DNA from 2 places in the Bacillus bruguierae genome. Region 1 is predicted to be linked to the other one. Evidence: riboswitches for the same ligand, from Rfam matches in the RefSeq annotation. Region 1 holds a riboswitch; the other holds the start of a gene.
The links. Region 1 has a riboswitch for FMN ahead of ribD (bifunctional diaminohydroxyphosphoribosylaminopyrimidine deaminase/5-amino-6-(5-phosphoribosylamino)uracil reductase RibD). Riboswitches for the same ligand answer to the same signal wherever they lie in the genome.

Region 1 (15,577 bases):
AATCATCGGAACGCCTTTCCATCCGATTAAGATTATAGCTGCGAAGAAAACAACCTTTTTCAAAATAACCATTGTTAAATTCACATCATCTGCACCTAAGAAGCTCATTGCAAATGCAAGTAAAATAACAACAAGGATATCATCAAATACAGCGGCGCCAAGCATTGTTGTACTTTCGCGCGTTTTCATTTTCCCTAAATCTCGAAGCGTTTGCACAGAGATGCTAACGCTAGTTGCACAAAGAAGTAAGCCTAAAAATACTGCATTTGCTTGCTCCATTCCCATAATAAGACCGGCAACATAGCCGCCTAGAAACGGCAAAATAATTCCACCAACTGCTACTGCGAAAGAAGAATTGCGATTTTCATTCAGTTCCTTTAAGTCCGTTTCTAATCCAGCCATAAACATGAGGAGAATAACCCCAACCTCACTTAACTGCTTTAGTAAATCCGTATTATCAATTAATCCTAGTACCGCTGGACCAATTATAATACCAACAATAAGCTTACCAAGTACAGATGGTTGCCCTAATCTGACACTTAAGTCACCTGCAAGCTTTGTACTTAGCAAAATTACTGCTAATTGAAAGAAAAATATCATCTCATCTCTCCTTTTCCTATTTTACTCATTTGAATAATTATATATGATTTATACTAGTCTGTGAAATTATCAAATCCATACCTTTACGCAATTATTATGTGTATTTTTTCCCAATAATTTCTTGTTATAAAAAAACTTCCTATTTATAAAACATAGATATTTTTCTTAGTCAGACCCCTTATTAATCTTACAAAAAAAATTTTCAAACTTAATTTTAAGTAAGATTATATCTCTATCATAGTCAATATTTCCTCTTTATATTGTGAATTCCTACCACCCTTGCTGCTCTCACCTTTTCATATGGTTATGATACAATGTAATTATCATATGTACTATATGGAGGATAGAATATGAAAGCGTTTTGGACAGCATTACTATCGATAATCGGTACTCTTATTGGAATTGGCATGTTCTTTACGAATAAAGTCATGTATTTAAAGAAAAAAACAGAAGAAGAAATTTTAGAACGTGAAACAAAACAACATTTTCGCTTGGAGGATTTTGAAGCTCTACAGAAAGAAGAAGTATACCTCTCTTCTCAATTTGGTTATAACATCCATGGTTACTATATTCCTGTTAGCCATTCAAATAAGTTCATGATTTTTTGTCACGGCGTCACCGTCAACAAAATAAATTCTATTAAGTATGCAAATTTATTTTTAAACAGAGGATTCAACGTGTTTATTTATGATCATCGCCGCCACGGCCAAACAGGCGGCAAAACAACAAGTTATGGTTATTACGAAAAACACGATTTAAAAACGGTAGTGGATTGGCTCAAACAACGATTCGGTTCAAATATTACACTTGGTATTCATGGTGAATCTATGGGAGCAGCAACGCTCCTGCAATATGCAGGTATGGTTGAGGACGGTGCTGATTTTTACATTGCTGACTGTCCGTTCTCTGATTTTTACGAACAGCTTCATCACCGTTTAAAAGTTGAGTTTCATTTACCAAAATGGCCACTTTTACCAATGGCTAATGCATTTTTAAAAGTACGTGATGGTTATACGATTCGGGAAGTTTCGCCAATTGAATGTGTGAAAAATATTAAAAATCCTGTATTATTCATCCACAGTAAAGATGATGATTACATTTTATGCAATATGACGCAATCATTGTATGAAGCAAAAGACGGAGCAAAAGAACTCTTTATTGCCGAAAAAGGAGCTCATGCTTGTTCGTATGCAGAAAATAAAGAAGAATATGAAGCTGCAGTTGATCAATTTTTAACAGCATATGTAAACGAAACAAAAAACAGGCTCGCATAAGCCTGTTTTTATTTTAAGGAAATAACAATCGGTTTATCTTTAGCAAAAGAAGGAGCAAATAATAATTCAGATGCCATCTCTTCTTTAGGTATTTCAAATATAATGCTCGATTGCAATGAATCGTATGATTTTAGCTGTCTATCATGCAATACACTTGTATTCCTTTTCGTTTGAACAACTCCATATATTTTTCCGGTTTCCGAAATAACATTAAACTGAGAAGGCTTAACAATAATACTTTTGTTTCTACTGTTCTTTAAAGAAAAGTTTACAACAAGAAGCGTGTAATTATTTTTTGCAGTCCATACATCATAATGCGGTACACGATTTACATTTTTTATAACAAAATCTATTTGATGATCGGATAAAATACCTTTAACACTTGATTTATTAGCCTGCTCTTCCCTATTGCATCCAGCTATGCAAAAGAAAATAATACTACTTATTATAAATAATCGTTTCCACAACAACTTCCACCTTCTTTGCTGTTTCTATCGATTGTATGTTGCACACATTGGATGTTTTTATGCATTAGGAATTAAATATCCATGGTACTGATACAAATTTTATCCCGCATTAACGTGCAGTAAGACCCCCACCTCAAGATTGAGAGAGAAGCGAAGAAGATAGGTGGGGGATAACTGCCCGTAAAAGCCCGATTGGGCGGGCTTTCCATCAGTGGGCGATGAAAAAAACCTCCACTGATGGAAGTTTCACTTTATTTGTACAAATAATAACTTCAGCTTTACTCGTCATTCGAGGTGTTTGGATATGTAAAATTTCATTCCAGAAAAACAAAATTGGTAACACGTGTCATAAAAGGTAATTTTATGATATAATTATATTACAAAAGTTTACAAAATAATTAGACAGACAGAAGGAGCAGTTGAGTTGAAACTCATTAAAAGACTAGGAATTATATTACTAATCATTTTCATTTTCTTTATTGTACATAAACAAAAAGAAAATTATGATCCTGTTATGGAGTATTTAAAGACACATAAGACAGATAAAAATGTATCTTTTATTCTACAAAGAAACGGAAAAAATCTAGTTAATATACATTGTGATGAGGTAATCCCTTTAGCAAGCATGATGAAACTAATGATTGCTGTAGAATTTGCTAAACAATCTGCAGAAGGAACAATTAAAGCTGATCAACAAATTCCTTTAAGTGATTTAGAAGCTTATTATGTGAAAGATACAGATGGCTCTGCTCATCCAGATTGGATTCATTATTTAAAAGAAAAAAACCTTATTCAAAATAATCAAGTAACGTTAGAACAAGTTGCAAAAGGGATGTTGCAGTTTAGTTCTAATGCAAATGCCGACTATTTAATAGACAAATTAGGTCTTGAAAACATTAATCAAACGATAAAAAATTTACAATTGCCTCACCATCAAGAAATATATCCCCTTGTATCTGGTTTATACGTTGCTGGCAATTTAAAAAAAGAAGAGAACTTAACCGAAGACGAAACCTTTAAAAAACTGAAAGCTATGTCACAACAAGAATTTTCTAGGGAATCTATTAAGATTCACCAATGGATGAAAAATCCTACTGAATTTAAGCAGCGTAATATTCCATACCTTGACGATATGAAATTTCAAAGAATTTGGTCAGATAATTTACCAGCCGCATCTGCAAAAGACTATCTACTATTGATAGAACGACTGAATCGTAAAGACTATTTTCCACCAAATATGCAAAAAGAGTTAGACAAAATTGTCGAATCACTAATGGAAAACCCAACTAACAAGGAGTGGTTAATACATGCCGGACAAAAAGGTGGTTCAACAACAGCATTTCTATTGACAAACTCCATTCATGCAAAAGATAAAGATGGAAATATGACGGAAATAGTATTTATGTTTAATAACTTAACCGAAACTGAATATATGAACTTGAGTGAGCATTACAATGAATTCCAATTAAAAATTTTGAAAGACCAAAAATTCAGAGACCGCTTAATTAAAGATTTAAATTAATTAACAGATATACCTTATCGCTATCAATTTAACGAAACTATATAAATACAAATTAAAAAACCTTTTCTTTTTAGATGAGTAAGGGGATCTGGCCATGCATAGAAGCGGTCAGTTCCTTTTCCTACCACGTACACAGGTTAAAACAAAAGAAGAAAGCAATTGCAGGTCATGTTTTGCAGAGCAGAGACTGATATGTCGAAAAACTAAAATGTATTTATATAATTACTCTCAAAATAATAAAAACATACTACATTACTATGACAATATAATTTCAAACGATCCTTTCTGTTTACTCAGGTCGTCTTTGCTGGCTATGAAATCCCCCACATGATTACATACAAAAAGGCTAATTCATCTCCAAATGAATTAGCCTTTTTCTTATCTCAACCAACAGCAAAAATTTTATTACATTCACAATGGCGAGCTTGTATTACGCCAATACATCTGTAACTTGATCCATATTTTCAGAAATCCACTTTACTGCTTCATCAAGTGATGGAAACTCTGTTGTTTGAAATGTCACTTCATCTTGTAATAACCATACATCCTTCACTTCTTGTTGCACACCAGCAATTGACCAATGAAGTAAGCTGTACGGATGATTATCATTTAAAAACGATACCCACGTTCGCTCTGTTGCAATGTTTTGTAATGTACGTAATTGTTTGTTCATATTTATGTTCACCTTAATATATTTTTAGTATATGACTTATTATATCATTTCTATTTTCTCACAAAAAGCATTGTTTCTAAACATTGTCAAGTCATTCTAGTAAGTATATGATAAACATATGCGTTTGGTAAGGGGGTGTAACAATGGGGAAAGTACAAATTAAAGTAAATGATAATGGTTCGTTCCGCATTACAGGGGATGTGGAACTAATCGATGCAGAAGGAAATGTATTTCCAGCAAAGCCGGCATTTTCACTATGCCGTTGCGGGTTATCCAAAAATATGCCGTATTGCGATGGTTCACATAAAGGAAAATTTGAATCTGCTGTACGTGCACCGAAGGAATAAAAAAACACGCGCACAAGAAAATGTGCGCGTGTTTTTACATCCTTCCCATATAAAATCCAGCAAAAGCACTGGCAATACCTATTACATAACTCATAACAAAATATAGTAATGCTTTCTGCCCTTCTCGTTTATGTATAAATTGTACCATTTCAAGTTGGTATGTCGAAAACGTCGTAAATGCTCCCATAAATCCTGTGCCGCATAACAATAGCCACATTTTAGCTACTCCAGCACCGTATAATATACCGAGTAAAAACGAACCAATTATATTTATAAAAAATGTTCCATACGGAAAAGAATCCCCATATTTTTCTTTCGCTATCGTACTAATAAAAAAACGGGCAATTGCACCGAAAAAGCCACCGATACTGACAAGTAAAATATTCATACGTTTCCTTCTTTCCTCACACCTCGTTCATATAGCATATTCCCAACATAAAATCCGCCAAAAGAGAAAAGCAATCCCCCTATCATACTCACACTCACATATAAAAAAGCAATCCTGAACGCTTCATGCTGCAATAGCTTCAGCGTGTCCACACTAAACGTTGAAAACGTTGTATATGAACCAATTATCCCTGTACCAATAGCACTTATCATAAGCGGTGAAACTTGTTTCATCCGAAAGATAGACATCGTTAAAAATGCTAATAAAAAACTGCCACTCATATTAGCTAACCATGTTGCGAATGGAAAACCAGTAAAAGATGTTGTTTCAAAAAGCAATCCTACTCCATAGCGAGCTAAAGCTCCAATAACACCGCCTACTCCTACAGCAATATACTTCATACTTTCACCTCATTTTAGACGCTATATAAAATTTTTCATAACTACTCAGCCATACAGTTCATTTAGAAATTTGGTAAGGAGTATAATTCCAGCGAAAATACGCTTACCTATAATTGCTGCCATGAAGATAAAGTGAAACTTTAATCAGTGGGGGGTTCTCTTCATCCCCCACTGATTATCAGCCCTCACCAATCGGGCACATGCCAGCAGTTTATCTCCCACCTAACTTCTTAAGAAAAGCGGAAGTGGCTCGTTCAGAATGTGAGGGGGATGGAGCTTCTGACGTAGAGGTTTTTTTCCTCGTAGGAAGAAGCGAAGCCACCGAACATTCTAGCCACTGGAGCTGGACAATGGCTTTCGCCAAATTTTGAGATGGGAGTATTACTGCCCACGAATAGCGGGGTAAAAATGGACATACACCTCGCTGCCTTTCTTTGTTTTAAAACTTTGCGCGTGGCAGGAAAAGGCCCTGACCGCTACTATACATAGCCAGTCCCTCTCGACCACTTAAAAAAATGCTTTTCTATCGGTTTTTCATAGAGTGACTGAGTAGTTACAATTTTTCTACACTAGTATAACAAATTTATTCTCTTCGCTAATGCATGATTTAAGCTCCCCTTTATTTTCATACAATTCTTCACATTCAAATATTTTTTTATAGCCTTTTGTCTTTTTTGTGCTATAATGTGAGCAAACAGCATCCTTCGGGGTCGGGTGAAATTCCCAACCGGCGGTGATGAAGTGCACACTTCTAAGTCCGTGACCCGTTTTCAAGTTGAAAACGGTGGATCTAGTGAAACTCTAGGGCCGACAGTATAGTCTGGATGGGAGAAGGATATGTTTTCTAGTACGTATAATAGGATACTATGTTTATTTCAGCATGCACATATATACTGTTTATTTTTAAACATACATATGTTGTCTTTCATATACCATTCTTTTTTTTGCTGAAATCATACAATAACACTAGCATGTAAAAAATAGATGTTTGCTAGGCTTCTTTTCTATGCAAACATCTCGATCAACGCTAGGTTTCTTTCGCATACTCTCGTATCCTTCTTATATTTCTAGAAACATCGTCTCTCTCACCCCAAGGATTATAATCCTTGGGGTTTTTTGATTTTTTTAGGAGAGGTGAGTTTATGACAGATCAAGAATATATGGCACTTGCTTTGCAATTAGCAAAAAATACAGCTGGGCAAACAAGTCCTAATCCAATGGTCGGTGCTGTTGTTGTAAAAGATGGGAATATCATTGGAGTAGGGGCCCATTTACGAGCAGGAACTGAACACGCTGAAGTTCACGCTCTTCGCATGGCTGGTGAAAATGCTCACGGCGCAACAGTATATGTAACGCTAGAGCCGTGCAGTCATCACGGAAAAACACCTCCTTGCTGTGACTTACTCATAGCAAAGAATGTAAAACGAGTTGTTGTTGCGGTACTCGATAGCAACCCACTCGTTTCAGGTCAAGGTGTCAAGCGATTACAGGAAGCTGGAATTGACGTAACAATTGGTGTATTAGAAAAAGAAGCAAAAGAATTAAATTGTTACTTTTTTCACTACATGCAAGCAAAGCGCCCATTTGTAACGCTAAAAACAGCCATGAGTTTAGATGGAAAGATTGCTACTCGTACAGGAGAAAGTAAATGGATTACAGGTGAAGAAGCACGTGCTGATGTACACCGTTATCGCCATACACACGATGCCATTCTCGTCGGTGTAAATACAATTATTACCGATAATCCGCATTTAACAACGCGGATTGTAAATGGCGGAAAAAATCCGATTCGCATCGTGCTTGATACACATTTACGAACCCCGCTTTCATCTCACGTAATTACAGATGGCGAGGCTCCAACATGGCTTATCGTTGGAAATGACGTTTCAAAAGAGAAAATCGCAAAATTCCAATCAGGTATGGTATCTGTATTGCAAATGAAGACGAATCATATTGAAATAAACGAACTGCTCGATCTTCTCGGAGAAAAAAATATTCTTTCTCTCTTTGTCGAAGGCGGACAAACAGTTCATGCAAGTTTCTTAGAAGCAAATTGTTTTCAGGAACTGATTACTTATATTAGTCCAAAGCTAATTGGTGGTAAAGAAGCCCCAACATGCTTTGGCGGAAATGGTTTTACACAACTGGAAGATGCACTCACGCTGCATATTCAATCGATGGAACAAATTGGTGATGATATAAAAGTAGTTGCCACTCCGAGAAAAGAGGTACCTTATGTTTACAGGAATTGTTGAGGAACTTGGAACAATCGCTAATATGCAGCAAACCGGCGAAGCTATGAAACTGACAATTTCAGCACAGATCATTTTAGTAGATGTAAACTTAGGTGACAGCATTGCTGTAAACGGGATATGTTTAACTGTCACTTCTTTTACACCCTATTCTTTTACCGTTGATGTCATGCCCGAGACGATGCGGGCAACGTCGCTACAGTCACTTAGCCGCGGTTCAAAAGTAAATTTAGAGCGTGCTATGAGTGCAAACGGCCGCTTCGGTGGGCATTTTGTTACAGGACACATTGACGGCACTGGAACAATTATCGATAAAAAACGAAGCCATAACGCTGTATATTACAAAATACAATTACCAAATGAATTGCTTCGATATTGTTTACAAAAAGGGTCTGTTGCCATTGATGGTACAAGCCTTACAATTTTCGGAATAGACGAATCTTCCATCATAATCTCTCTCATTCCCCACACATTAAGTCAGTCAGTAATCGGAACAAAAATTGCTGGCGATATCGTGAACATTGAGTGCGATATGATTGGAAAATATATTGAACGTTTTATTACACAACCAACATCAAAAAAGAGCTCAATTACAGAAAGCTTTTTACAAGACAATGGGTTCCTATAAAGGAGGAGATAAAATGTTTCATCGAATTGAAGAAGCACTAGAAGATTTAAAGCAAGGGAAAGCGGTTATCGTATGCGATGATGAAAATAGAGAAAATGAAGGGGATTTTATTTCTTTAGCCGAGTATATTACGCCAGAAACAATCAATTTTATGATTACACATGGGCGCGGTCTTGTATGTGTTCCCGTTACAGAAGAATATGCCCATCGTTTAGAGTTAGAGCCAATGGTTTCACAAAATACAGATTCACATGGTACGGCTTTTACAGTTAGTGTTGATCACATTTCAACGACAACTGGTATTAGCGCTCATGAACGCGCAACAACTGTACGCGAACTATTAAACCCTACAGCGAAAGCAAGTGATTTTAAACGCCCTGGACATATTTTCCCCTTAATCGCAAAAGCAGGGGGTGTTCTTCGCCGCGCTGGGCATACAGAAGCTGCTGTAGATTTAGCAAAATTATGCGGCGCAGAGCCAGCAGGTGTTATTTGTGAAATTATAAATGAAGATGGCACGATGGCACGAGTGCCTGATTTATTAGAAATTGCCAAGCAATTTAATCTAAAAATGATTACAATTGAAGACTTAATTGCGTACCGCCGTCATCATGAAACGTTAGTGCAACGCGAAGTCGAAATTACATTACCAACCGACTTTGGTACATTTAGGGCCATTGGCTATTCTAATTCTCTGGATAATCAAGAACATATTGCTCTTATAAAAGGCGATGTTTCTACAGGTCAACCAGCGCTTGTGCGTGTCCATTCCGAGTGCTTAACTGGCGATGTATTTGGATCTTGCCGCTGCGACTGTGGCCCGCAACTTCATGCAGCGCTCGCTCAAATTGAACGAGAAGGAAAAGGAGTTCTTCTATATATGCGTCAAGAAGGACGAGGCATTGGACTGCTTAATAAATTACGCGCATATAAACTGCAGGAAGAAGGTTACGATACTGTAGAGGCAAATGAAAAACTGGGCTTTGCAGCTGATCTTCGTGATTACGGTATTGGCGCACAAATTTTAAAAGATTTAGGGTTACAACAACTTCGCCTTTTAACAAATAACCCACGGAAAATCGCAGGCTTACAAGGTTATGATTTAGAAGTTGTGGAACGCGTGCCGCTCCAAATGCCAGCAAAAGAAGAAAATAAAGCATATTTACAAACGAAATCAACCAAATTAGGTCATTTATTAAATTTATAATATATAACTACAAATTGAAAAACCGACATAAAAACCCCTTTTTTAGGGGAGGGCGAGAGCGTCTGGCCGCGCATAGGAGCGGTTGGGGCCTTTTTTTAAAACAAGAGGTGCAGACAAGTAGCCAGCATATTATATTCTGCATATGAGCAATTTGTTTGTTAAAAAATCAAAGTGTATTTATATACAATTTGAAAAACGGACATTACAAAACCTTTCTTTTTGGGTGAGCCAGAGCATCTGGTCATGCATAGAAGCGGTCAGGACCTATTCCTGTCACATACAAAGTTTAAAACAAAGGTTGAAAGCGAGAGCAGGTCTTATTTTTCTTTTCACAGCAGTCACTTCTATATTGGAAAAATTAAAATAAATTAAGGGAGAGATACATGATGGTATTTGAAGGTCATTTAGTTGGTACAGGATTAAAAGTAGGTATTGTCGTTGGGCGTTTTAACGAATTTATTACAAGTAAACTATTAGGCGGTGCATTAGATGGTTTAAAGCGTCACGGGGTAGAGGAAAATAACATTGATGTCGCTTGGGTTCCTGGTGCATTTGAAATTCCGTTAATCGCCAAGAAAATGGCAAACAGCGGAAAATACGATGCTGTTATTACGCTTGGAACAGTGATACGCGGCGCAACAACACATTATGATTATGTTTGTAATGAAGTAGCAAAAGGCGTAGCTTCACTTTCATTACAAACAGAAATCCCTGTTATCTTTGGCGTGTTAACAACAGAAACGATTGAACAGGCGATTGAACGTGCTGGTACAAAGGCTGGAAATAAAGGCTGGGAATCTGCAGTTGCAGCGATTGAGATGGCTAACTTATCCCGCCAGTGGGCATGAAGTGAAACTTCCTCTTGTGAGACACTTTCTCTCACAAGGGGTTAGCCCACCCAATCGAGCTCTTATGGCTGGTTAGATTTTCTTCCTGTTCTTACTTTTTACCAGACGTTTGAGCAGAATGAACTGATTGCATTTCAAATACAAAATAAAAGAGGCTTCGGTCTCTTTTTATTTTTCTGTTTTTCCTTCTCTCTGTCCTTCTTGCAAAATTTGAAGTTCTTGACGCACTTCTTTTAATTTTTTACCTTCTGTTTCGATTCCAAAGTACTCAGCTTGGTGTCGAAAATGCTGTTCGACCCTCTTTTGCAAATCTTTCTGTTCAGGATTTTCAGCCGCTTTTACTGGATCTGCACTAACCGCTTTTAATAAAATAAGAAAACTCATAACTGCTAATATATATCTATGCATGCGAATCCTCCAAATCACGATTAAATTCTCTCTTACTATGCACAATTACAGAATGGGAAATTCAAATACATATTATGTAATCTCTTTACAAATCCAGTAATCGCAACACTTATATACGCTTTATTACATTTTATTTACAAAAAAAGAAAGCTCCTTCATGAAGAGCTTTCTTCTCAAGTTATCACTAGGTTTATCCCGCATTAACGGGCAGTAAGACCCCCACCTCAAGATTGAGAGAGAAGCGAAGAAGATAGATGGGGGATAACTGCCCATAAAAGCCCGATTGGTTCAACTAACCATCCGTGGGGATAAAGCCCCCCACGGATGGAAGTTTCACTTTATAATGCACATTCCTCAATTTCAAACCCTAAATCTTCAATCATTCCCCAATCTGCTGTTGGCTCTTGGCCAGCAGTTGTTAAATAATCGCCAACGAAGATTGAGTTTGCCGCAAATAAGCCAAGAGGTTGAACAAATCGTAAATTGATTTCACGTCCGCCAGAAATACGAATTTCTTTTGACGGATTCACAAAACGCATCATTGCTAATACTTTTAAGCACTGCATTGGTGTTAATTCTTTTTGTCCTTCTAACGGTGTTCCTTTTACAGCAACAAGGAAATTACATGGTATAGAATCTGCATCTAAACGATTTAATTCAAATGCAATCTCTACGCGTTGTTCCTTCGTTTCACCCATTCCGAAAATAGCACCAGAACACGGTGATATACCCGCATGCTTCGCTTTTTCAACTGTATCAACACGATCGTCATACGTATGAGTTGAACAAATGCTTTCGTAATTATCTACATGTGTATTTAAATTATGATTGTAACGATGTACACCAGCTTCTGCAAGGCGCTGCGCTTGATCTTCATTTAAAAATCCTAAACAGCAACAAATCTTCAAATCAGTCGTTTCGCGGATTTCTTTTACAGCTCCAATAACATGCTCTACTTCTTTATTAGTTGGGCGACGACCAGAAGCAACGATACAATATGTACCTGCCTTACGCCTGATTGCTTCATGCGCACCTTCTACAATCTTCTCTTGTGTTAACCAAGCATATTTATCAATCGGAGCTTCTGATACGATTGATTGGGAACAATACCCACAATCTTCTGGACATAAGCCTGACTTCGTATTAATAATCATATTTAGTTTTACTTTTTTCCCGAAATAATGATGACGAATCACATACGCCGCATTCATAATTTCTAAAATTTCTTCATCATTTGCTTGCAAAATACTTAGTGCCTCTTCTTTCGTTACCTCTCTGCCCTCTAATACTTCAAATGCGATTTGCTTCCAATCTGTTTTCGTTTGTACATGTTTCATTTCTTCTCTTCCCCTCTTTTTTCATATAAGAAAATAAAGCATGATATGTTGCTGCAATTCGTTCACCTTCTGTAAAATCTTGTTCATATATGCGAAGCATACTGCGAAAGATAGAAGGACTTTGACAATAAGATCCTTCATTACTATTCGTTGCTCCAACTTTACGAATAGATTGTAAAAATTCACGAACTGTAGCAAATGTTTCTATGTAACATGTTTCAGCCACATGTATATCCCCTGTTATTCTTTTACATAATTCTTGTAGTTGTAATCTTGTAAAAAAAGTTTGTCCAACAGTTGTTGTATCTTCTATTGCATACGCTGTTTTCGCACGCTGAAATGATGTATGAAGCTCATGAAACGTTTCATTTCCAAATGTCGAAAACAATAGCACACCATCTTCACGTAAATTTTTATATAGATTCACTAATGTAGCTGATAAATCATTTAACCATTGAAATGTTGCATTAGAGATAATTACATCATATTGTTCATGAAGTATAATTCGTTCAATGTCCTCACATTGAAATGTAACAGACTCTACATCACACCTTGTTTTTGCTTTCGTAATCATGCTTTCTGCAAAATCAACAGCTGTAATCGCTGCCTTGGGAAAAGATGCCGCTAGTTGCTCTGTTACATAACCTGTGCCGCAGCCAAGCTCTAAAATATGAATTTGTGCCGCTTCATCGTAATGTTCTTTCATATGAGTAAGCAGCCGATCTGCCATCTTTTTTTGAATATTTGCATATTGATCATAGGATACAGCAGCTTGATTAAATCGTTTTTGTAACAACGTCTTGTTAATCATTTCGCTCTATCCCCTTTACAAACTGTATCATTTCTTGTGCACATCGCTTTGCTTGTGTGAAACAAAGTGCATGTCCAGCTTCTTCTATAATTATGAGTGATGCGTTTATTTTTTCTTGTATATACTCCGCTGCAGACAGAGGACAAATAGCATCATCTTTTCCATGAAGAAGCAATACTGGCACATCTATTTGCAATAGATGCTCTCTAACATCTGTTTCCATTAAATATTGAAGCCCACATTGCAAAGAATGAATTGAATCACCTTGAAATTGTTCCGCTATGTTCAAAAATGCAACGTCCTGTGCATCTTCCTGTTCCGCCTTGGAAAACATACTCCTATAAAATCGTTTCAACGTATCATCTTTTTGTTTCAAAAGATTTCGATTCATTCGGTCGACAAAGACGTGTTTCCATCCATATATGTAATCAGAATCTGTTGTAAATTTCGCTGTTCCTCCTAGTAACACAATCCCTTTCGTTCGCAATGAACGATGCGCTTGAAGAGCGGCCAGTGCCCCAAGTGACCAACCAACTAAAATTACTTCTTTCCCTTGCGCTCCCTCTATAATTCGACGTTGAAACTCCTGTTTGTCTTCAATATGGCGCCAATGAACAACATGTACAGGAAAATCATGCAAATGCGGAAGGAATGCTTCCCAAACCTGTTCTTCCATGCCCCATCCGGGTATAAGAATAAGAGTAGGCTGCGTCATGAAATCACTCCTTCTTCTTTTCCAATTTGTACAATCCGCTGCGTTGCCCACTGCAAATCATTATTCGTATGCTGCGCTGTTACGGCAAACCGGATGCGGGAACTATGCTGCGGTACAGTAGGCGGCCGAATCGCAATTGCCGCTATCCCTGCTTCTTGCAATTTCATACTAAAACGGAGCGCTGCTTCATTAGAACCTACGATAACAGGAACAATATGGGTCGTGCTGTCTCCAATATGAAATCCAGCTTCTTGCAGAGCTGTTCGAAAATATCGGCCATTTTCTATTAATCTATAACGATCTGTTTCATCTTTTCTCACAATGTCAATTGCTTTCCCAATTGCGCCAAGCGTTCCTGGAGGTAACGCGGTTGTAAAAATAAAACTGCGCATCGTATTGATCAAATACTCGATACAAACAGCGCTTCCAGTAATATACGCACCATAACAGCCCATTGCTTTACTAAATGTGCCCATGTGAATATCGATTGACTTAGCCAGTTGGGGACACTCATGAGCAAGACCCGCGCCATTTCTCCCATATATTCCGCCTGCATGTGCCTCATCAACCATAAGAAGCGCTCCGTACTTTTCTTTCAGCATCACTAAATCTTCTAAGTGAGCCTTATCTCCATCCATGCTAAAAATAGTATCCGTAACAATTAGTTTTCGTTTTTCTATCTTTGCAGATTTCAACAATTTCTCTAAATGTTCTAAATCATTATGACGATAGCGCTTATGCTCGGCACCGCTTAATACGATGCCATCTACAATACTGGCATGATTCAGCTTATCGCTAAACACAATATCATGCCGATTTACAAGTGCAGAAATTGCTCCGACATTTGCTGTGTAACCGCTATTGACAATTAGCGCTTTTTCAGTTTCTTTCCAAGCGCATATACGCTGTTCAATTTCTTCGTGTAACGGATAGTTCCCAACAACAAGACGAGACGCCACCCCTCCGGTCCCATATTTTTTTGTCGCTTCTATTGCAGCTTCTTTTAACTGTTCATCACCAGCTAATCCTAAGTAATTGTTTGAAGCTAAATTTAATAACTTCTTTCCATTTCGAACGAGCCACGCTTGTTCGGCGTGCTCCGTTTCCATCAATTTTCGATGCTGCGACGTTTCTATCAGACTCGATAACTTAGACTGAAAATACGTTTCCCACACTAGATTCATTGCGTAAAAACTCCTCTAACCTTGAGATAGCAATACTCTCTTCTGCCGCTTGTAATAGTTCATTTCTTGTAAAGTCTTCACGCAGCGCTGGCAGCAATCCAATAACCGGTACGCCGCTTAATTCTTCTATCATTTCTTTATTTTCTAGTACTCTTTCTTTTTCATGTTCTCGGCATCCAGATAAAATGATACCTGCGACTGATAGATCGTGTGCTTTTGCATAAGAAACTGTTAAAATCGTATGATTCACTGTCCCAAGTGTTGGCCTTGCTACAATAAGCAACGGTAATTGCAATTGTTTCGCAAAATCAACAACGAGGGCATCGTCTGTGTAAGGGACTACAAGTCCGCCAGCGCCTTCTACAAGAAAAGAGTCGAATTGTTTCGACAATTTTTCATAATGACTTATAATATCTGATAATAATACTTTCCTTCCCGCCCGCTTCATTGCTAGACGAGGCGCGAGCGGTTCTTGAACTGAGTATGGACAAATCTCTTCGCAAGATATTGTTACA
Region 2 (15,577 bases), on a different contig from region 1:
TAACGAGAAGGTTAAGAACGATAACATGCAAGGTGTTGTCATTACACACGGAACAGACACACTGGAAGAAACAGCTTATTTTCTTGACTTAACTGTACAAGCTGATGTTCCAATTGTCGTTACAGGAGCAATGCGTTCAAGTAATGAGTTAGGGGCGGATGGTTTATATAACTTTTTGTCAGCAGTAAAAGTTGCGAGTAGTGAAGAGGCAAAAGGAAAAGGCGTTCTTGTCGTATTAAACGATGAAATTCACTGTGCAACGAATGTGACAAAAACACATACAAGTAACGTAGCAACATTCCAAAGTCCACAATACGGACCAATTGGAATGGTAACAAAGCGCGGTGTCGTCTTCCATCACGCATTAGTACATCATGAAAAATATGCTGTCACACAAATTACAAAAAATGTTGTCATATTAAAAGCGTATGCTGGTATGGATGAAACATTATTGGCGGCAATTGAACAATTGCCAATTGATGGAATCATTATCGAAGCACTCGGACAAGGAAACTTACCACCGCGTACACTTCCTGCTCTGCAACGTTTGATAGATAAAGATATTCCAGTTGTTCTTGTTTCTCGTTGTTTTAACGGAATTGTCCAAGATGTATATTCTTACGAGGGCGGCGGCAAACAATTGAAAAATATGGGCATTATCTTCACATATGGTTTAAATGCTCAAAAGGCTCGTATTAAGCTACTTGTTGCACTAGAAGGAACAAAAGAACAAACAGAACTTCAGGCTATGTTTAGACATTAAAATTTGATTGTAACAAAAACACCTCCGTCTAATTCTTAAACTTACGAATTAGACGGAGGTGTTTTTCATTTGTCACTATTCCATTATTCATTTTTCTGTTCTCGAGCTGCAATAATTTTCGCAATTGCATCTCCATGGAATCGACCATTTTCTATAAAAATTTCATTTGCGTTATTACCAGCAGCAATTACACCTGCAATAAAAATCCCTTCCACATTCGTTTCCATCGTCTCTTCTTTATACAGCGGTCTTCCTGTTTCAGAGTCAATTTCTACACCCATTTTTGTTAAAAAACTATGATCTGGATGATAACCTGTCATGGCAAAGACAAAATCATTTGAAACCGTATATTCTTCGTTTCCCACTGTATATGTGACTGTATGTTCTGTAATTTCTTTTACATGTGCACCAAATTCCATTTTTATCGTTCCCTGCCGAACTAACGCTTCAAATTCTGGTAAAATCCACGGCTTAATACTTGGAGAATATACTTGACCACGATATAAAACTGTCACACGTGCTCCGCATTTTACAAGCTCTAACGCCGCGTCTACACTTGAATTCTTTCCACCTATGACGATAACGTCCCGATTAAAATAGGGATGCCCTTCTTTAAAATAATGCGCTACTTTTTCTAACTCTTCTCCAGGAACATTCATATAATTAGGATTGTCATAATATCCAGTTGCGATAATAACATATCTTGCATTGTACTTCTTTTGTTCTCCATCATCTTTTATTGTTTGAACAAGGAAGATATCTTCTTCTTTCCTTACTTCTTCTACTCGTTCAAACGCGTTCACACGTACATGTTTCCGTTTCACTACTTCCCGATAATATGCTAATGCTTGATTCCGAACAGGCTTACGGTTTTCTGTAATAAAGGCCACTCCACCAATTTCTAGTTTTTCACTAGATGAAAAAAACGTTTGGTGTGTTGGATAATTATAGATTGCATTAACAATATTCCCTTTTTCAATCACAAGTGGATTAATTCCAACATTTTGCATCGCAATCGCTGCCGCTAATCCACACGGCCCGCCTCCGATGATAATTGCTGTTTCCTTTTCCATGTAAGGCTCAACTCCTAGTCTTCTACTCTCTATCCAAATAAACAATTAAAAACAAGAAAAAACCTACTTTCAGCAGTAGGCACCTATCTTTATTGTATTCATTTTTCATATATTTGTCATCTATACGATACGTACATGCGATAGACGTCCGCTAAAAACTGTTTAAAAGGTATACCTTGATTATTTAATACGCGTTCTGGATCAATTTTACGAGCAGGATCAAGCTTTTTATGTGAAACAATATCCGACCTTGGATTCAACCCAAAATTATGACACAAATAGGCATGATACCAAGTAAAACGTGTATATGCATCCCAAAAATTCACATTCCCACCATAGCAAAGTTCAACGCCAATCGCTGCGCTATTAGCATTGTAACCATACATATCATTATCTGTTGGAACGTTGTACCGAACATGGTAGGCTACCTCATTGATTGGAATAATCTCGAGTATGGTTGTATCATCAATAAATGTATGAGCTGAAGCTTTCGGTTGCACTTCATTGAAATAGTCTCGATTTCCAATTGCATTACTACCTGGATTCCCTGTGTCATGACTGACAATAAAACGAACTTTTGAAAGTGGAAGGCCAGACCTTGAGCTTCCATGTTTAATGTAATTTCGCTGTATAGGAAACTTCGCCATTAACATCATCTCCGCTCTTATAGAATAATCTCTCTAATCTTATATGTATTCAGATGATGTGTCCCTATCGCAAACATTATTATAAAAACAGAAAATCCATCCTATTCGAAACAAACACCATAAACAATAGTACACTTACCGCCACCGTATAAAAGCCATAAAACCAAATCTCATCTTGTTTCGTTTCTAAACCAAAAAAACGACTCACTGTACGCAGGAAGGAAGAACCTTTCACGTTCTTCTTACATAAAACTCCAACTCGCTCCATTACATGTGCTGGCATCATAAAACGTTGTTCTGCAGTCGTTTTCATTAAAATCTCTCCTTTATAATTAGCGAATGCTTTCCATCAATGAATGCCGACTAAACTCCTCACCATGGAAATTTCACTTTATTTCTGTTTTTCTATCTAAGGAGAGTATAGCACAAACGTTCTACCAGAACAACTGTTCTTTTTTTACTTTTTATAAATTCATGTAACTCATAAGCAATACAACTAATGCACATACACCTGTAATGAGTGGACCAATAATACATATTCCAAACAACAGAGAAGCAAGTGCTTCTCCTAACAACCGAATAGGTGGTATTTTTCTCGGTTGTTTTTCCTCTAATTTCTTTTCTAAATTCATAATTCGTTGTTCTAATTCAATCACTCGTTTCATTAAATCTATTTGCATGTTTCTCCGCCTTTCCTTCAGCACTTTTCTGTATAAATCTGTTTTAATGTTCCGACATCTTTGTCTAGCTCTGCCTCCTAAGCCCTCATGTCTAAGAACCTTCCACACGAGAAGGTAAAAAACACCTTCTGTGTGAAAGAAGCTTATCCAACGGGCTTAAACAGTCGGCTCCGCTGTTCTTTATAAGTCGCTGCTATGCAGAATACATCACGACCTACACTTGCTTGCTCCCTTTGTTTTAAACCAAGCATGTGGCAGAAAAAGGCCCTGATCGCTACTATGCACGACCAGACGCTCTCGTCCTCACATAAAAAAGAAAGGGGTTTTATGTCAGTTTTGTAACTTATATACATTCCTTCAACTTACCATCAGTAAAAATACGAATGGAAACTCCACTTAATCTTTCAATCTAATTACGACAAAAAACCGCAACTTCCTTCAAGGAAATTGCGGTTTTCATAATCAATAATCGGTTTATACCCAGCCTCTGAAGCGACTTGCTTCTGCCATTTTACGAACCCCAACCATATAAGCTGCTAAACGCATATCCACTTTACGAACTTGCGATGTTTCGTAAATAGAATCAAACGAGCTTACCATTACTTTTTCTAAACGAGCTTCTACTTCTTCTTCTGTCCAATAGTAACCTTGGTTGTTTTGTACCCACTCAAAGTAAGAAACTGTTACGCCGCCAGCACTTGCTAATACGTCTGGAACAAGTAAAATGCCACGTTCTGTTAAAATTTTCGTTGCTTCTAATGTTGTAGGACCGTTTGCTGCCTCTACAACAATTTTCGCTTTAATATTTGCTGCATTTTCTTCTGTAATTTGATTTTCAATGGCAGCTGGCACTAAAATATCACAATCTAGTTCTAATAATTCTTTATTTGAAATCGTATTATTGAACAATTTTGTTACTGTTCCGAAGCTATCACGACGGTCTAATAAATAATCAATGTCTAAACCATTTGGATCATGAAGTGCACCGTAAGCATCCGAAATCGCAATTACCTTCGCTCCTGCATCGTGCATAAACTTAGCTAAGAAGCTACCTGCATTTCCAAATCCTTGTACAACAACACGCGCACCTTTAATATCAATATTACGCTTTTTCGCTGCTTCACGAATACAAATTGTTACACCTTTTGCAGTCGCTGTTTCACGACCATGAGATCCACCTAATACAAGAGGCTTCCCTGTAATAAATCCAGGTGAGTTAAATTCGTCAATGCGGCTATATTCATCCATCATCCATGCCATAATTTGTGAATTTGTAAATACGTCTGGAGCTGGAATATCTTTTGTCGGCCCTACGATTTGGCTAATTGCTCTTACATAGCCACGACTTAATCTTTCTAACTCACGGAAAGACATTTCACGTGGGTCACAAACGATACCACCTTTACCTCCACCGTATGGTAAATCAACAATACCACATTTTAAGCTCATCCAAATCGAAAGTGCTTTCACTTCATTTTCCGTTACATTTGGATGGAAGCGAATACCACCCTTTGTTGGGCCAACAGCATCATTATGCTGAGCACGATATCCTGTAAATATTTTAACAGTTCCATCATCCATACGAACTGGAATCTTTACTGTCATCATACGAATCGGTTCTTTAAGTAATTCATATACTTCGTTTGGATAACCCAATTTTTCTAAGGCTTCTTTAATAACAATTTGCGTCGAATTCAACAGTTCAAAATGTTGTTCTCTTTGTTGTGTTTGTGTTTGAGCTCCCTTTTCGGCTACCATAGTAAGTAAACCCCCTGTAATTTCACTTGTTTAGTAAACCTTCATTGCCTAGTATACACTCTTAAAATAGGAATGCAAGAGAAAACGCTAACAAATATATGCAAACCTTTTTTATTTTTGCAAACGTTTTCAATGTTATTATAGTCTTTTTGTTGTTTTTAGAAAAGCAAAATGATTAAAAAATTAACGTTTTTTATATAATATAATGTTTAAATGCTTTATATAAAGAAAAACCTCAACTATATCACTTAGCTGAGGTTTTCTTTTGTGATAAAGTAATTGTAGATTTGTTTAATTGCGTCATTTGCCATCAGTTCTTTTCCATATTCCATCATTCGATAAATTGTAATTGTGGAAGAGTTACCAAATTCCGCTAAAATAGCAATCATATCTTCTTTCAATAACGTAGTCGTTTCCTCTTCTAACCATAAATAAAAACGATCTTGCCATCCATAAAGCTTTCCACCTGTTATTCCTAGGCCATATAAACGACCAGCTAATGCAATTATATCGTCTAATGAAGTAAATTCGTATAATATATGCTCACTCTCGTCAAGAGTAACTTGCATTTCAATAAATTCATCTTGAAATTCTTCTTCCGTATCTAACTCTTGATTTTCTTTTGTAACAATAACAACCATACCTTGTGCTTGCAATGAAAACACTTCTACTGCAATTGGGCCATCAGCTTCAAAGCCGAGCTCTTTATTTGCTTCTTGCATCATATCTCGAAATAGTTGTTGTACTTTAGGAGCATTTTTCCATAAATCTTCCTTCGTAAGTCCACGTTCTGACAAATCATCGAACGTTAGAAAGATTTTTATTTTATTATAATTTAAACGTTCCAGCCTCATCCCGTAACCTCCTTACGCAACCGTTGTATCTAATTTTTATTATATGAAACAGAATATAGATGGTTCTTTCCGAACAACTATTCTGACATTTTTAACCATTCATCCCACTCTTCTCTCGTATCGCCAACAAACAAGTTATGAATCTCTTCTTTTTCTTCATTAGAAGCAAATCTAAAAGCAACACCAGAAAGTCCGATAGTAAGATTCTTATATTGCTCACGTAATCTCTTTGCAAGCTGAACACTTGCCATTATATTTTCCTGCATTGTGCAAGAAATAAACAAAATTTTAGGATTTACTCGTGTGATTATATCATAAATGCTGTCCTCTTCTATGCCTGTCCCAATATAGATTGTTGGATAACCTTTTCGTCGTAAATATGTTGTAAAAATAAATAATTCGAGTTCATGTAATTCTCCTGGAACACATATTGAAAGCACCTTTGATGTTCCTGTATTGGTGGGTATACTATAGTAAATCGCTCCCATACGTGATCGTAAAAGGGACATTGCATATTGTTCCTCTGCGCTTGTTATTTTTTCATTCAAGCGTTTCTCTCTTAACTTGACCAACAATTTTATGAATATATCTGCAATTACTTTATCTATAGAAAAAATACTAAACGCTTCATCCAATAATTCAAGAGCTTGTATTTCATCAAATTTTAACAAAGAATACAAGATATCGTCTACTAAAAGTTCTACTTTATTATATTCTTTTTCCAATAAATTGTGATTTCGTAATTGATTATTTTCTAATAAACTAACTGCTTGTCCAATGGTAAATCCTTGGTCCAGTTTGTTAATAAGCCATTTAAAGATTTGAACATGTTCTTCCGTATATAAACGATGTCCAGCATCATTACGTTTCGGTGTAATGATTTGATATCGTCTTTCCCAAGCTCGCAATGTTCCCGGATGTATACCGAGCATATTTGAAATTGCTTTAATATTATATTTACCTGTTGATCTTGGCATATATCTTCCCACCTTAAAAAAACAACGTCAATCTTTTCTTCGAAATGTAATCAAATGCGTTTGTGCAGGCGCACGAAAACGCAATGGTACAAATGTTGTTCCATAACCATTACTTACAAACAAAGTCGTATGTGGATATTCATAAATTCCACCTTTCAAAAAACGTGTAGCATGAAACAATCGAATTTGTCCACCATGCGTATGACCACTTAATATACAGGAGATGTGCTCGGTTCCATTTAATTTATATAAAATATCAGGATTATGGCTCACAAGGATGCGAAAACCCTCTTCTTTACAATCTGCTAATGCTAAATCTAATCGATCACGCTTCAAACCTACATCGTCAACACCTAGTAACCATATTTTTTCTCCAAGCTCCGATTCAAATAAAGTCGCCGTATTATCCAAAATTTTCACACCATTTTGAAGAAGTAACGCGTCTAATTCGTGAAAATCAATTTCATAATCATTATTTCCCCAAACAAAATATACTTGCCCAATTTCATTTAACCGTTTAATATTATCAGCTACTCGTGATAGAGGTACTCCTTGTTCCGCTAGATCCCCACCTATAATAACAAGATCTACTTTACCTTTCACTTGCTGTATTAAAGATCGAGAGACCGTTCTTCTGTGAATATCTGAAATAAAAAAAATTCGAACTTCTCCAAAACTAATTGGAAAATTCGCAAATGATATGGTGTGCTCTAACAATGTATCATGCATCGCTTCTCTATACATCATAATAAAACAAACAATTACAATACATAAAATAAAACAGCCTAAAACTCCCCATGACATACACTTTTCCCAACTTTCTTCTTAACAGAATCTATCTATATATACAAGTTAAAAAAACGACATAAAAACCCCTTTCTTTTTAGGAGAGGACAAGAGCATCTGGCCGTGCATAGAAGCGGTCAGGGCCCTTTCCTGCCACATACGAGGTTTAAAGGGAGCAAGCAAGTACAGGTCATGTTGTATTCTGCATAGCAGCAACTTATATGTCGAAAAATTAAAATGAATTTATATAATCACATCATAACACATCTTGAAGAAAAACCTTCTACAATCAGTAGAAGGTTTTTCTTCATCAAGTTATTTGCGTGCAGTAAGACCTACATCAAATTTATAAAGAGAGAGGAATTACTCTCTGTAAAAATAAGATTAATGTGAGCCAGCAGTTATTCCACAAATTCCTCACAATCTTAAGATAGGGGGCTTACCGTCAGCGAATTGCAGAATAAAAATTTCTCTTTACTTTATTTTTTCGTTTCTGATCCTGTCTTCTTCGGAATTTTCAATACCTGTCCTGGTTCTAATACTTCTGCTACCTCATTATATTTCTTTATAATCGCTATTCCATCTTCGTCCGGAAAATAATTCTTTGCAATCTCTCCCAAAGTTTCTCCTTCTTTCACTGTATGAAACTGAAATGTCTTTGATGAGGATGATTTTGGTTCATGATTTGTTTTCTTTTTTGAATTAAAAAAAATAACTTCAAATGCACTTTGTTCAGAATCGGCAGCAGATTTCTTGTTTTTTTCCACAATGTAATGCTCAGTATACCATAAAACCCCAACAGGAAGAAGGATAAATAATACGGTTAAAATTCGAACAAAAAAGTGCTTTATTTTAAATTTTGATTTTTTCTTTTGTTTGTCTTTATGAACTTCACTACGTGGCGGTAAACCCTCTTCTGTTTGCGTTGACTCTTCCATATTCTCTTCAAACTCTGTTGTCTGCCTCGTCGTCATCTCGGTCACCACCATCTTTCATTTGATTTCTTAATTGTAATCCCATTATGAAATCGACTAAAAAATGCGCAAAAATTGTAATTAATAAATTCCCTGTATATTGAAACACATAACCAAATACAATACTAATTAGCAATACAAAACAAAATAAAAACGGCTTAGTAATATAGCGAATATGTAAAATCGCAAATACCACACTCGCAAAAATTAGACCAAAATACGTTTGTATCACACCACGAAATAGAAATTCTTCTGCTGTTCCTATTAAAACAGTAACAACCAACACATGAATAACAGACATGCCTTGAAACATACGATTATTTATCCCACCATCATCAAACCATGATTCAGGAAAGAGATGCATCGCAATATAATCCAATAGAACAATCATACAAGCTACTCCGCCACCTATAAAAAAAATAGATGAAAAATCCCAGTTCCACAAAGATAGAAATGTATCCATGCTTGGAAAGAATATATACGCTAATAGTATTCCCATACATATAACGATTACTTGTGTAATATATAAATTCAATCGGATTTCTTTTGGGTTCATGTCTTCAATACTTTTCTTGCGTATATCCATCATTCCTTCCCTCTAAATCCGAAGAGCAATTGTAACTCTGTTTCCCAATTATAGTCGAAAACAGATTGTCTCGCTTTCTTTTTTTTATAATCTTCCATATGAATCCCACAATAAGTACAACAATTTTCCGGTTGCATTTCCTTTGTATATCCAAATTCAGAAAGAATTGCTTCTCTTTTACAATCTGTTCGCCATATCCATTCTTTCATCGTTTCTAGTTGACCGTATTTATTACAAAGCCGCGTTCTTACTTCTGTAATTAATTTCTGCTCCGCTTCATCTGACAAGGATTCAATTATCAATTTCCTACGTTGTATGATTTTCATCTTTTCGAAATGATATCGAATAAATCTCCAGTATTGTTCATTCAATCCCGCTGCATTATAGCAAATTTCTTCTACATCTTCTAACGATAACACTTTGTTTTGTAACGTTGTTTCCCGTAATAAGGAAAATAAAAAACGAATTTGTTGTTCATTTGGTAATTCTTCTTCAATAATGGAGAGCGGCAAATCATGATCAAGCGGGCTACATAACAAAATAGCAATGCTTGGCTCTCCATCACGGCCCGCTCGTCCAATCTCTTGTAAATAAGATTCTATATTTATTGGATAATGAAAATGAATAATATAGCGTGTATTTTGCTTATTTACTCCCATACCAAATGCACTTGTACACACAACAAGTTGAAGTTGATCGTTCATAAATTGTTGCTGAATTAACATCCGCTCTTCATGTTCCATTCCCCCGTGATAATGTGCAACATCGTCAATACCTTCATCCCTTAAATACGCTGCAAGACGTTCAGTCCAAGCCCTGCTTGAACAATAAATGATCCCAGGACCTTGTAAATATTTCACATGAGATAATAATACTTCTTTTTTCTCTTGAATAGTTTGAACAAACTTGATTTTCATAGCAATATTAGGACGATCAATCGAATGTAAATGCTGCTTCACATCTTTCAAATGTAAGCTTTCAATAATATCTTGTAATACTTCTTTCGTAGCAGTAGCTGTTAAAGCAAGAACCGGTGGGTAACCCATCGATGCGATAACTTGATCTAGCTTTTTATAATCTGTTCGAAAATCATATCCCCATTGAGAAATACAATGTGCTTCGTCCACAACAAATAAAGAAATATGAATTTTTCGTAATTCTTTTAACAACATATCTGATTGCAACATTTCGGGAGATACAAATACAAATTTATAGGAATGCAACCGCCGCATAGCTTCTTTTTTTTCTATCATTGTCCGAAAGCTATTAAGAGCAATAACTTGATTTTTTACTATATATTTTAATTGTGTAACTTGATCTTCCATTAATGACAATAACGGTGAAACAATCAGTACCGTTCCATCTTGTACAAGACCTGGTAGCTGATAACAAAGCGATTTCCCGCCACCGGTTGGCAGCATCGCTACAACAGAATTTCCCTTTAATAAATCTTCAATAACTTCCTTTTGCCCTGATCGAAATGTTCGGTATCCAAACCACTGATATAAACTATTTTCAAGCTTCATGTAATCCCCCTACTCGCGCTAATACAAGACGAATCTCAAAATAGGAAACATGCTCTCCAGCAGCTTGTTTTAATATTCGCAGCTTCCGCGTTTGTAACTTCTCAATCATGTTCTGTATTTGCTTCATTTTTTCTTTTTCTATAAATTGCTCTACTTCAAATTCTTTCTCACGTAATGCAATTTCTACAATATGATCCTCAATTGTTGCAACCTTTAGTTTCCTGATTCTCGCAATTTCTTCCATAGTTCTTCCTTGTTTCCATAATTGATACGTTTTTTGTGTGGATATACTAAATAAATCTGCTTTTTCATTCGGATACGCAATGATTTGTGTTAACAACGGAAACTGTTGCTTATGATGTTGCACATGTTGAATGATGAAATGAATTGTTCCCCAAAATAAAAGATATACGCGAAACGCATCTTGTTTCATCATATCTCCAAGCTGATCTGTTGTATAACCAATACGATGATATCCCGTTAGACGGTACACAAAAATAGTTGCTTCTATAGAAGTCACATTCATTAATATGAAATTTATTTCTTTATATAACTGCTTTGCTAAATGTCCTCTTGAAACAGAAGAGCTCATAATAAATCGTTTTACCCATATCGTAATTTCTGTATCTTGTTGAATCGGAAGAAATTTCACACATTGCTGCTGCAAATTAGATACAGTTTGTATAATTAAAGATAATCTTTTCCAAAAACTCTCTCCAAGTTCGCCGTATTGCAGGCCATGTAAATGTTTCGGAAAATAAAATATTTTCTCCCATTCATTTATTTGTTTCTCTCCCGCTTCAGTTAAAATGTAAGTATTTTCATGCACACACGTAATAAGTTGTGCGTTTAATAATGTTTCAATCTGTTTATCATAATTATGACGTCTTAAAGATTTATATACACCAAATAAAAAGGAAAGGTGAAACATATTCCCATCTTGTAATGTTTGTGAAGAACGCTTTCCTTTTAAAAGGTAATAAATAGAAGAAACTGTTCGTTCACCTTCTAATTGTTTTAAACAGTATAGTACGGTATATTGTAGCTGCAATGCCGCTTCCACCCTTTCAGTCTACTTCTACTTCCATTGTAACAAAATGCATCTTATTTAGATATTTTAAAAACATCATGGATAACTAAAGAAATTAGTTGACAGATCTAATTGATAAGCATTATCATTATAATTTTATATTGAAAAGTTCCAAAAACCGTTTTACAATAAGATTAGAATTTTTATCAGTGTTTTTTATACATATTCTCTAGGAGGTAATATAAAGATGGCAAAATATACAATCGTTGACAAAGATACTTGTATTGCATGTGGAGCTTGCGGAGCAGCTGCACCAGATATTTATGATTACGATGATGAAGGTATTGCATTCGTAACGTTAGATGATAACCAAGGTATCGTTGAAATTCCAGATGTATTAATCGATGATATGATGGATGCATTTGAAGGTTGCCCAACTGATTCTATTAAGGTAGCAGATGAAGCATTTGACGGCGATGCATTAAAATTCGAATAGTCTCCATCGTTGACTTCAAAAAATACCCCTCATTATTTGAGGGGTATTTTTTATTTTATAAAAATGAATTTCCATCATTGTTATTTCCCTTCCAAATGAATGGAAACCTCTCGGCAATCAGACTTTTACAGGATAAAAAAGCATCAGCAGAAAAATTTCCACTGATGCAAAATCTTCTATTTATGCATTTTGCATTTTCGCAAACACCCATACTTTTAATCGAGAAAATAAAGGAACAAAAACAATTGTTACTATAATTCCTTTAATTAAATTAAAAGGTAAAATTGCCGCCACAATTGTTTGACGCATTGCACCGCTAGACATAGCAGGTTGACCTAAGAACCAAGTGTAAGCTGGTAAAATGATAAAATAATTTAGCACACTCATAATAAGAGTCATACAAATTACTCCTAACATCAATCCAGTTGTTAAACTTTTAACTGTGCGATGTTTACGAAACAAAATAGATGCCGGAAGAATAAAGAGACATCCAGCAATAAAATTCGCCATTTCCCCTACCGGCACTCCCGTCAAACTTCCTTGGATGCCATAATACAGAACGTTTTTTATCGCCTCTACAATTACCCCTGAAAGCGGCCCAAAAATAATAGCTACAATTAATGCTGGGACATCACTAAAATCAATTTTCAAAAACGGCGGTAATCCTGGAAATGGAAAATCCAGCATCATTAGTAAATACGCAATGCTACCTAGCATCGCAACGCTCATCATTTTTACTACACTCTTCTGTTGTTTCATATTTCTCTCTCCTTTTCCATCGATCATCTCATGGAAAGTGGAAAGGTTCTGCTATGCCCTAATATTTTAGCATGAAAAAACCCTTTGCATCTGAAACGCAAAGGGAGAAATTTTAGGCACATCAAATAGACGTTCAAATACTTATCTTTTTTGAACGCTTGAACCTCCATCTTCTCCCATCCAGACTGTACTGTCGGCTTTGGAATCGCACCAAATCCTGCCTTAACGGCTCGCGGGCTTAGAACAAATACATGTGTTCATCACCGCCGGTCGGGATTTTCACCCTGCCCCGAAGATAGACCGATATTCTATTTTCCCCATCATTATACAACAACTTTAAAACAATGTGAATGAAAATGCTTCTTTTTCATTCACATTGTGCAGCACTTTCCCTTGCATGTGGCAGAAAAAGGCCCTGATCGCTTCTATGTATGGTCAAATACTCTATCCTATCTAAAAGTACAAGGTTTTTTAATTTTTATTTATCCCGCTATTTGCGGGCAGTAAGACCCCCACTGACGGAAGTTTCACTTTATATAATTCTTATTAAACTTTATATAGTCAAACATTCTTAACTGCATGACATTCTAACAACCAGTAAATAATATGACAAAAAAGAACATTTTTTCGTGTTTGTTCCTTTTTGTTTACAATTCTCTAGCCATTCGTACACGAAAGTGATAAGATATGATATTGTTAAGAAAACCGCATTTTCTTACAGTGGAGGAAATGTCATGAGTAAAGAAAAAAAACAGCCTATTCAAGAAGTTATGAAAAAAAATCTTCGCAAAGAATACTTTTATTTAAAAAAGGAATTACTGTTCTATTGTCCTGTTGACTTAGGAAAATTCTCAAGAGATACATATTATGCTGCCTTTGATGAACATGGAATTAGCATATACCAATATGATAAAGATTCAGACAGTAAACTAAAGCTCTGCGAACGACACCCATGGAAAAGCTGGAGAAAAGTCAAAATCGATCATTATTTAACAAAAACCCAGTTCGTCTTTCAAGGAAAACGGAATTGGATTCTTTCTCTGTTTCACCAGGGAAAGAAGGCAGAAAAAATCATTGAAACTTACACATCTTTAGAAATAGAAATCGTTTCTAGACCATTTTTCAAAAAACTGCCCGGTTATCGCTCTAATACAACATTAAATATGTATATTGGAACAATTTTCTATACTGCACTCATTGCGTTTGTATTAAAAGTTATCGTTCCATTTCAAGTCATCCAAGTCGCTTTGTATTCACTGTCCCTCGGATGTATGTTGCTCGGTCTACTTTGTTTTGTTATCGGCCTTATTGAACCTACTATTGTCCTTTTTAAAACAGAAGAAAAAACAAGAGAAAAAGTATTTTATTATTATAGCTATTTAGCAATTGCTGGATTTATTTGTCTCTTTATTTTTTGGTAACAACAAAAGAGCTAGGCTTCCTAGCTCTTTTTTCAATTAATATGTAATTTTTGCGACGGATAAATGATATCTTTTTGCAGTTGATTTTTTACTCTCAATTCTCCAACAGTTGTGCCAAACTTCCTAGCAATACTCACTAATGTATCCCCCTTTTGTACAACATATACAGAAGCAGATACTACTGTATTTTGTTTTTCTCCAAGAATTTGCAGCGGATTAACCGCATGTGTTTTCGCTATCGTCCAAGACCCTTTATGAATTTCTAAATGTAAATGCGCACCATTAGATTGTCCAGTATTCCCTACTTGTCCAATTATTTGCCCTTGCAAAATCTCTTCTCCCTCTCTTACAAGTCGTTTATTCATATGTGCATATACAGCTTCATAATCTCTATGTTTAATAAATACAACATGACCATAACTATCAGAAAAATAAGATCTTGTTACAATGCCATCTTGCATAGCTGCAATTGAAGTACCTATTGGTGCAGCAATATCAATGCCAAAATGCTTTCCATTTCTCGTTCCAAAATAATCGCTAATTCGTCCCTCTACCGGCCACGTCCACTGTTTTTCCTCAGCAACTCCTTCTGTTTGTCCTATAAAAAAGATACAAAAGAAAAACAATATCACCTTTAAAGCTTTCATTGTAAATCCTCCGTTTTCTAAATAACCATCACACTTTCTCTATTGTGGTTAATTATAGAAAAAAGTATACAAAAAAAGAAAGAGTCTATTTCTCTTTCTTTTCTTGCTCATCCCGAAATACAATTGCGCTTCTTTCATATTCTACATCTTTTACATTCAAACGATTATTCACAACTCTTGCAACTGCAAATAAATAATCCGATAACCGATTTACATATTGCAAAACATGTTCATTTATCTCATCTTGTTTCTTTAAAGAAACGATACACCGTTCTGCTCTTCTTGTAACAGTACGAGCGATATGAATAATCGCTGCTCCTTCACTTCCACCTGGTAAAATAAAGCGCTCCAGTGGCGGTGCTTCTTTCATATATACATCAATCCTTTTCTCTAGAAAAGTAATGATATCCTCTGTTACTTTATACGGATTTTTTTTCTTCACAATCGCTAAATCCCCGCCACAATCAAACAACTCATGCTGAATCTTTTCAAGTTCCAGGTAAATATCTTGAAACAATTTATCTTGCAGTAGTGTCATTGCATGCCCAATAAACGAATTCGCCTCATCAAGTGTTCCGTATGCTTCCACACGCAAATCAT

Region 2: another riboswitch for FMN. It lies ahead of WAZ07_RS05285 (ECF transporter S component); the one in region 1 lies ahead of ribD (bifunctional diaminohydroxyphosphoribosylaminopyrimidine deaminase/5-amino-6-(5-phosphoribosylamino)uracil reductase RibD).

Annotation. Positions count from the first base shown of each region.
Region 1 is NZ_JBAWSX010000001.1:726,105-741,681, reverse strand. It holds gene WAZ07_RS03775 (cation:proton antiporter) at 1-600, opposite strand, end outside; gene WAZ07_RS03770 (alpha/beta hydrolase) at 951-1,874, shown strand; gene WAZ07_RS03765 (DUF4352 domain-containing protein) at 1,883-2,341, opposite strand; gene WAZ07_RS03760 (serine hydrolase) at 2,766-3,863, shown strand; gene WAZ07_RS03755 (DUF2552 family protein) at 4,294-4,536, opposite strand; gene WAZ07_RS03750 (CDGSH iron-sulfur domain-containing protein) at 4,680-4,883, shown strand; gene crcB (fluoride efflux transporter CrcB) at 4,918-5,271, opposite strand; gene WAZ07_RS03740 (fluoride efflux transporter FluC) at 5,268-5,672, opposite strand; FMN riboswitch at 6,369-6,512, shown strand; partial or broken gene ribD (bifunctional diaminohydroxyphosphoribosylaminopyrimidine deaminase/5-amino-6-(5-phosphoribosylamino)uracil reductase RibD) at 6,815-7,974, shown strand; gene ribE (riboflavin synthase) at 7,908-8,552, shown strand; gene WAZ07_RS03725 (bifunctional 3,4-dihydroxy-2-butanone-4-phosphate synthase/GTP cyclohydrolase II) at 8,566-9,759, shown strand; gene ribH (6,7-dimethyl-8-ribityllumazine synthase) at 10,146-10,607, shown strand; partial or broken gene WAZ07_RS03715 (hypothetical protein) at 10,797-11,015, opposite strand; gene bioB (biotin synthase BioB) at 11,354-12,352, opposite strand; gene bioC (malonyl-ACP O-methyltransferase BioC) at 12,306-13,163, opposite strand; gene WAZ07_RS03700 (alpha/beta fold hydrolase) at 13,156-13,878, opposite strand; gene bioF (8-amino-7-oxononanoate synthase) at 13,875-15,062, opposite strand; gene bioD (dethiobiotin synthase) at 15,028-15,577, opposite strand, start outside.
Region 2 is NZ_JBAWSX010000002.1:224,907-240,483, reverse strand. It holds gene WAZ07_RS05355 (asparaginase) at 1-763, shown strand, start outside; gene WAZ07_RS05350 (YpdA family putative bacillithiol disulfide reductase) at 847-1,836, opposite strand; gene WAZ07_RS05345 (peptidoglycan recognition protein family protein) at 1,953-2,483, opposite strand; gene WAZ07_RS05340 (DUF3961 domain-containing protein) at 2,563-2,796, opposite strand; gene WAZ07_RS05335 (hypothetical protein) at 2,948-3,163, opposite strand; gene gudB (NAD-specific glutamate dehydrogenase) at 3,638-4,921, opposite strand; gene WAZ07_RS05325 (genetic competence negative regulator) at 5,170-5,775, opposite strand; gene WAZ07_RS05320 (MerR family transcriptional regulator) at 5,853-6,752, opposite strand; gene WAZ07_RS05315 (metallophosphoesterase) at 6,780-7,556, opposite strand; gene WAZ07_RS05310 (LysM peptidoglycan-binding domain-containing protein) at 8,018-8,512, opposite strand; gene WAZ07_RS05305 (CPBP family intramembrane glutamic endopeptidase) at 8,484-9,098, opposite strand; gene WAZ07_RS05300 (RecQ family ATP-dependent DNA helicase) at 9,098-10,624, opposite strand; gene WAZ07_RS05295 (YpbB family protein) at 10,614-11,675, opposite strand; gene WAZ07_RS05290 (ferredoxin) at 11,902-12,150, shown strand; gene WAZ07_RS05285 (ECF transporter S component) at 12,331-12,909, opposite strand; FMN riboswitch at 13,074-13,210, opposite strand; gene WAZ07_RS05280 (hypothetical protein) at 13,644-14,330, shown strand; gene WAZ07_RS05275 (peptidoglycan DD-metalloendopeptidase family protein) at 14,363-14,977, opposite strand; gene WAZ07_RS05270 (cob(I)yrinic acid a,c-diamide adenosyltransferase) at 15,063-15,577, opposite strand, start outside.